3 regions of the Metabacillus sp. 113a genome follow, and region 1 is predicted to be linked to each of the others. Evidence: riboswitches for the same ligand, from Rfam matches in the RefSeq annotation. Region 1 holds a riboswitch; each other region holds the start of a gene.

The links. Region 1 has a riboswitch for thiamine pyrophosphate ahead of ACQCVE_RS17590 (thiamine phosphate synthase). Riboswitches for the same ligand answer to the same signal wherever they lie in the genome.
Region 2: another riboswitch for thiamine pyrophosphate. It lies ahead of thiT (energy-coupled thiamine transporter ThiT); the one in region 1 lies ahead of ACQCVE_RS17590 (thiamine phosphate synthase).
Region 3: another riboswitch for thiamine pyrophosphate. It lies ahead of tenA (thiaminase II); the one in region 1 lies ahead of ACQCVE_RS17590 (thiamine phosphate synthase).

The regions. Positions count from the first base shown of each region.
Region 1 is NZ_JBNILJ010000018.1:23,116-25,382, reverse strand. It holds gene thiO (glycine oxidase ThiO) at 1-736, opposite strand, end outside; gene ACQCVE_RS17590 (thiamine phosphate synthase) at 751-1,347, opposite strand; TPP riboswitch at 1,503-1,611, opposite strand; gene ACQCVE_RS17585 (CHY zinc finger protein) at 1,661-1,993, opposite strand.
Region 2 is NZ_JBNILJ010000022.1:29,180-31,446, forward strand. It holds gene ACQCVE_RS18560 (processed acidic surface protein) at 1-158, shown strand, start outside; gene ACQCVE_RS18565 (class D sortase) at 170-799, shown strand; gene thiT (energy-coupled thiamine transporter ThiT) at 794-1,381, opposite strand; TPP riboswitch at 1,480-1,580, opposite strand; gene ACQCVE_RS18575 (MGMT family protein) at 1,792-2,103, shown strand.
Region 3 is NZ_JBNILJ010000009.1:76,825-79,091, reverse strand. It holds gene ACQCVE_RS13590 (DUF3231 family protein) at 204-1,178, shown strand; TPP riboswitch at 1,229-1,331, shown strand; gene tenA (thiaminase II) at 1,408-2,094, shown strand; gene ACQCVE_RS13580 (hypothetical protein) at 2,236-2,267, opposite strand, start outside.

The DNA of each region.
Region 1 (2,267 bases):
ACAAAGGGGTCTGAAGAAGCTTTTTCTTGCTTAAAACACTGATCATTTCTCCCTTTACCGGATATGTTCCTTCTAATGAAGGAAAGAGGGTAAGAAATGGAGCACTCCACGCGCCTGCAGCAATCACAACCTGTTCAGCATGAAAAGTGCGTCCATTAGCTTTTACACCCGCGACCCTCCCGTTTTCAATCAGAATCTCATCAGCTTGTGTATGTTCATAGATATCCGTGCCATTCTGCAAAGCACCCTGTTCAAATGCTTTCGCAAGCGAAGGCGCGATCACATGGCCGTCCTTAGGGTAATAGACACCGCCTTCGACAGAATCAGATAGAAGCGGCTCCCTCTTTTTCATTTCTTCTTTTGACAGCAGCTCACATGGCTCCCCTGTTTCCGTTTGCCAAATGGCTGTTTTTTTAAGCTGGTCGAGTTCCTGCTCCGTTTCCGCAACCTTGCAGATTCCCTTTTCCTCATAGCCAATATCAATACCTGTTGCTGATCTTAATTCCTCGGCCAGCTCAGGAAACATCGCTCTGCTCTGCCGCGCCATATCAAATAGAGGATCATATTCATCCCACTCAGCTTGAACACCAAGCAGTCCTGCGGCTGCCCGCGAACTTTCCTGCCCAGCTTTCCCCTTTTCCAAAATCAAGGGTAAAAGGCCTTTTTTGGATAGCTCATAAGCAATGGAACAGCCAATCACCCCTCCGCCGATGATGCATACATCATAATGTTTCATGCCAGCGCCTCCTTTCAAAGGTTGTTCGCCTCTCTGTATTCGCAGGCGGCCTGAACTGGATCATCACGGTCCCAGATTCCAGACATCACCAAAAACCCTTTCACCTTTGCATCGGACAGCAATGGAAGGTGGGCAGGCTCAATCCCTCCAATAACCAGAACGTCTATGCTGAGGAGCTCTGAAAGCTCCCTCGCTTTCCCGATTCCTTGAGGAGGCAGGCCTTTCTTGCTGTCTGTAGGAAACAAATGCCCAAACAAAACCGAGTCCGCTCCTTCATTTTGCGCCTCTAAGGCTTCATCAAGAGAATGAACAGACCGTCCGGCATGTATAGAAGGAAATGTTCTCTTTACAATGGAAGGGGACAGATTCCTGTATCCGAGCTGCACTCTTCTTACCCCTGCAGCCGCGGCGATATCCGGGCGGCCGTTTACTATTAATTTTTCAGAGGGCACACCATTCCGGATAAGCTCCGCTGTTCCTTCATAGATTTCCATTTCCGTTTTTTCCTTCTCCCTTATATGAAGAAAATCGATGACGGAACCCGCTTCCTTCATGAATTGAGCAATAGCCGGAAAAGGCATCCTTCCATTCGTTACTGCATGAAATTCCATGTGCTCCCCTCCTTCTCCCAATACAAACTGCGGCTTGCTTCGCCAGATCAGCTTAAGGGTTCACGCACACCGCTTCTCTCAGACGTAAAGCTCGCTCGTCCCGTAAAATAAGAAAAGCCCATTCCGCGCAGGGAAATGGACTGAAACATACAGCAATATGTACAGAGCCGCTTCCCTCCGCTAGTACGAACTAGATCAGGTATAAGGGTCAAAAACTTCTGCGTTTTTCTCTCAGCCGGCTCACCGGCTCCCCTAGCAAACTTTCATTTAATATTGGTAATATTCTATTATTATACCATTACAGGGAAAAATATCAAACCGTGCCGAAATACAAATGTGCATGAAGACTGCAGCCCGGATTAAATCCTGCTTTGCAGGATGGGCAGTGTGAGCCGCAATTCATGTATTCGTCCACCGTCAGCTCCAATCCGCATTTTCCGCACAATACCGCGTGCTGATCAAACTTTTCTGCAGGCCAAACTTCCGGTGAATGGTCCGCATGCTCTGAATGGCACAAGTGGCAAGGGTAATACTCCTTGCAGCAGTAAAACTTGATGGCTATAACATCGAGCTCGCTATTGTAATGCGTGCAGCGAGTCTCCCCGTCTATTATTGAACCTTTAACCTGAACATGTTCATCCTGCATTCCTGTGATCCCTCCGCTCCTTGACATGTATTTTACCATACAGCAAGGGGCAGTCCGGTAATCTCCTTTTTAAAATGAGTTTCCCGTGGCTGCCTTCACTCCAAGGATAAGGGGAGCAGCGGTGCGGACGGTGTAAACTCCTCCTCTTTTCATGACAGGGCGGTCTCACCTGAGCAGCTTCCCCACCGACTCTTTATAGCGTAAATTTCCCCGCACAGAAAACCCCCGATAAGCTCTAGAGCTTATCGGGGGCTTCCCGCTATCTACTGCAAGC
Region 2 (2,267 bases), on a different contig from region 1:
AAAATAATCCTGCTAAAGCTGGCCCGGCGGTTTCTACAGTTAAAGGCGCTAAAATGCCGGAAACTGCCACTCCTTCAGCTAACTGGCTGATTGCCGGACTTTTAATGGCTGCTGCGGGAATCTTTGCAGTCAGAAAGCTGCGTCCAGCAAACCGATGAAATTAAGGATATTGTTAAAGAAGAAGCGGTGGCTTCTTCTTTTTACTGCCGCAGGTATTTTAATCGCCTCAGGACTGTTTATCTCGGGATCCAATGCGTTTAAACTGGCAAAAGCTTTTTTCTTTTATGAACAGCAAAAAACAGAATACAACATCGTTAGAGCGGAGCCGGCTCAAGCGGAAGAAAAAGAAAAAGTGAAGAATCAGTTATATGAAAAAAGGCCGAAAATTGGCGAAAAAATGGGTGAATTGACGATTCCCAAGCTGCATGCCGTTTTGCCAATCTATCATGGTACCGATGAAGACGAGCTCGAAAAGGGAGTAGGGCATTTTGCGCAATCTGTACTGCCGGGTGAAAAAGATAATACCGTATTATCGGGTCACCGCGATACGGTCTTCAGGGAGCTGGGCAAAGTGGGTGAAGGAGATTTGCTCATTATAGAAACAAGTGCAGGGAAATTCACTTACAAAGTGCGGAGAGTCCGGATTGTGGATGAAGATGATCGGACGGTTATTGTGCCGAAGCCCAGAGCAACGTTAACCGTTTCAACCTGCTATCCTTTCAATTTTATCGGTTCTGCCCCGGAAAGATATGTGCTGATCGCAAATCTTGTAGACAAAGAAAATCCGCGAGCCTTATAGGCTGGCGGATTTTTTATCGGAAGGCTTGATCAGACTGGGTGAATTTTGAACAATGAGCCATACAGATAGACCGCCCAAAATCCAGGAAGGGACCATCCAGGAAGCTGAATATCCGATTGAATACCACATAACCGGAACTCCTTCAGGCGCGAGGGAGCCGAAAAAGAAAACTCCTGAAATGATATGTGAGACTGCCCGAAGAACAGAACCAAACAATGCTGCAGCCATTACGGCAATTAAATTATTCCATTTGCCATTTTTGAGGGAATTGTGCACCCACCCGGCAAAAAGTCCGCTCATTCCTACCAGCATAAACGGCAGGGGGTAGTCCAGAATGACCTGGACAGGGTGAACGTAATAGAGTGTGCTCAAAACAGGCTGGAGAATTCCTGTAAGCAAGCCTGTCAAAAGCCCGCCTTTTAATCCCCATCTAAAAGACATTAAAAATACCGGAATCATTCCCAGTGAGAGGGATCCCCCTTGAGGCATCTTGATAAAAAAGCCCGATAAAAGGTCAAGGATTAAAGCTGCAGCGGTTAATACCGCGGCTTCTGTCATAAATAACAATTTTTCATTTCTCATTCTTTTCTCTCCTTATAAGGGCACCGACCAAAAGGAGAATATAAAAAAGCAATGCGGGGAATGCTCACTTGTTTCCACGCACTGCTTTAATCACTTAATAAACGATCAAGCCACATCCCTACGCAAGCATTATCCAACAGGTTCAAAGGGTCTAGAACAGAACGTTCATTCTCAGCCAAAGGCTCCCCTTGTGGTCGTATACCGAAATATTTAATTATTTTCAATATACACTAAACAAGCCTATTCGACAATACTTTACAAGAACTTTTCATTCTTATTAAAATTGAATTTGATAAGATAATGGGGAATAACAAAGGCTGGTTCCAGAACAATTGCTGTAAAAGAGGATGGAATTTAAACAGTTCCTTCGATAAACCTTGAACTGGAATCGGGACAAAAGGAGAATGATCATGGAGCCGTTTACTGAAAAAGTTATCGGGATTATTAAAAGCATTCCTGCAGGAAAGGTTATGACATATGGTCAAATTGCTTATGCTGCCGGAAGTCCGCGCGGGGCAAGACAGGTGGTTAGAATTTTGCATTCGATGAGTAAAAAATACAATCTTCCATGGCACAGGGTTGTTAACTATAGAGGAGAACTATCTATTAAGGATAAAGAAACACTTCAGCATCAAAAAACGGCATTAGTTATAGAAGGAATCCGGATAAGCAGGAACAACATCATTTCGCTTAAAGATTATCAGCATCAAACTTTCACTTAAATCCTGTGAAAAACTATTGTGCTAATCAAGATATAGTGATATATTAATATTCGTCGCTGAAGCAGGCGAAACACTTTTTACTGCTTTTAAAAAAGATGTTGACTCCAAAAGGGCGGCATGTTATATTATTAAAGCCGCTAATTGAAGCGGGGTAAAAAATGATC
Region 3 (2,267 bases), on a different contig from region 1:
TCTGAAAAAGGTCGTGGATTACGCCAAGAAAAATCCTGATCAAACCAAAAAAGCCATAAACCTTGTTACAAAAGCGCTGAAAAATAAAAAGAGATGAACTCCGGTGGTCTATTCTAAGGCCACCTTTTTTAATTTCTTAACATAAAAACGCCTCTTAATGGAAAAATAACGGTATCTATTTTTACTGAAATGAGGCCGGCTTCATGAAACCAATGTCTTCTTCTGAATTAGCTAACCTATGGTCCACGTACCAGAAAAAAACGATGCTTCTCCGAATTTTAGAACATGCTTCAGATGTAACAACACAGAAGGACATCACCTCCATTTTGCAATACGCGTATCAGGAAGAGTCGAAATTCGTAAAAGAAATCGCACAGCTTCTAGAACAAGCAGGCGCTGCAGTTCCAGAGGGATTTAACGAAACCGATGTGAATCGTAAAGCGGACAGGCTGTTCGACCAGTATTTTTATCTCCGGCTATTGCGTATGATCATGAAGCTTGGAATCGGTCTTAACGCTGTGCATCTCTCAATGGTGTACAGAAATGATATCCATGACTTTTTTTCAAGAACATCTGCTCATTCCAATAAAGTATTCGGGATGTGTACGAATTGTCTTCTGCAAGTAGGGAATGGGTCCATTCCACCTGTTATACAGATGCCTGATCATCCTAAATTTGTCGTAAACGACAGCTATTTATCCGGCTTTCACTTTAAAAAGAGAAACTTGAACGCGATAGAGCTTGCGATTATTTACCATATTGTTGAAAATAATAATTTTGGCACCCAGATGATGAAAGGCTTTGCCAAGGTTGTAACTCATTCTGAAGTCAGGAACTATTTGAAAAAGGGAGAAAAGCTCGCATTTGATTTGAATGTATCGTTCGGAAAATTAATGGAGCAAAGCGGGATCCCTGTATCGGCTTTGCCAGGAGCAGTGATTACCGAGACGAAAACTGCACCTTTCTCCGACAAGCTTATTATGTACCTCGTCAACCTTTTCAGCAGCCTGGGACTGACAAGCAATGCCCTGGGAACGACATATAGCCTTAGACCCGATCTTCCTCTTAAAATGGCACTGGCCGCCAGAGATATTTATTCCTTCGCCAAGCAAGGCGGAAGAATGATGATTGAACATCAATGGATGGAAGAGATTCCGGAAGCGGTTACCAAACGATAGTTGAAGTTTCTCCTGAACATGGTATGATAAAAATGGAAAATAAAATACCGCATTGCCGCTAGGGGAGCCTGTTGAGGCTGAGACCGGAATGACCCGGGACCCTTTGAACCTGATCTGGTTAATTCCAGCGGAGGGAAGCGGGAGATTGGCTTATTCTAATCTTTCCCGCTCTTATCCGCTAAGAGCGGTTTTTTTATTTTTACTTAGCAGCAATAGGGGGAACGGTTCAATGAAATCATTTACACAGCATCTAAGAGAAAAAACAAATTCAATTTGGGAAGCAAACTTCAGGCACCCTTTTGTCAAAGGAATCGGTGACGGCACCCTTCCATTAGAAAATTTTCGTTATTATGTAAAACAGGATGCGTATTATCTATCGCACTTTGCAAGAGTACAGGCGCTTGCAGGCAGCAAAGCCGATGACCTTCATGTAACGGCCAGGATGGCATTTCATGCTCAAGGAACGTATGAAGCAGAGCTGTCCCTCCATGAAAAGTTCTCAGCGCTATTAGACATATCTGAGGAGGAAAAGCTCGCTTTTGAACCGTCCCCAACCGCCTATGCCTACACCTCCCATATGTATCGTTCTGCTATAAACGGGGGCCTCGGCGAAATCATCGCCTGCATATTACCGTGCTACTGGATTTATTACGAAATTGGAGAAAGATTAAAAGAATGCAGACCGGAAGAGCCGATCTATCAGGAATGGATTGCAGCATATGGGGGAGAGTGGTTTAAAGAATTAGTAACCGAGCAGCTTGACCGGTTAGATGAATTGGCGCTTGCCGCATCCGAAAAAGAAAAAGAGAAAATGCTTCATCATTTTACCATCAGCTGCAAGTATGAACTGGCTTTTTGGGAAATGGCTTACACTATGGAGCAATGGCCCGACGCTTCTGCCATCGCCGTAAGGTAGGAGATCTTCTGAGAGAAGCGTCTGGAGGGTCGGTTTGTCTGGCTGGAACTGACCAGTATATGCTTCTGGCCTCAGGCCACTCAGGAGAGAAAAAGCAGCACAAAGAAAGGGCCTGCCCTGTTGCGGGGGCAGGCCCTTTTTTTAATTTACTTCATCATCGTCAAACGGGTTGA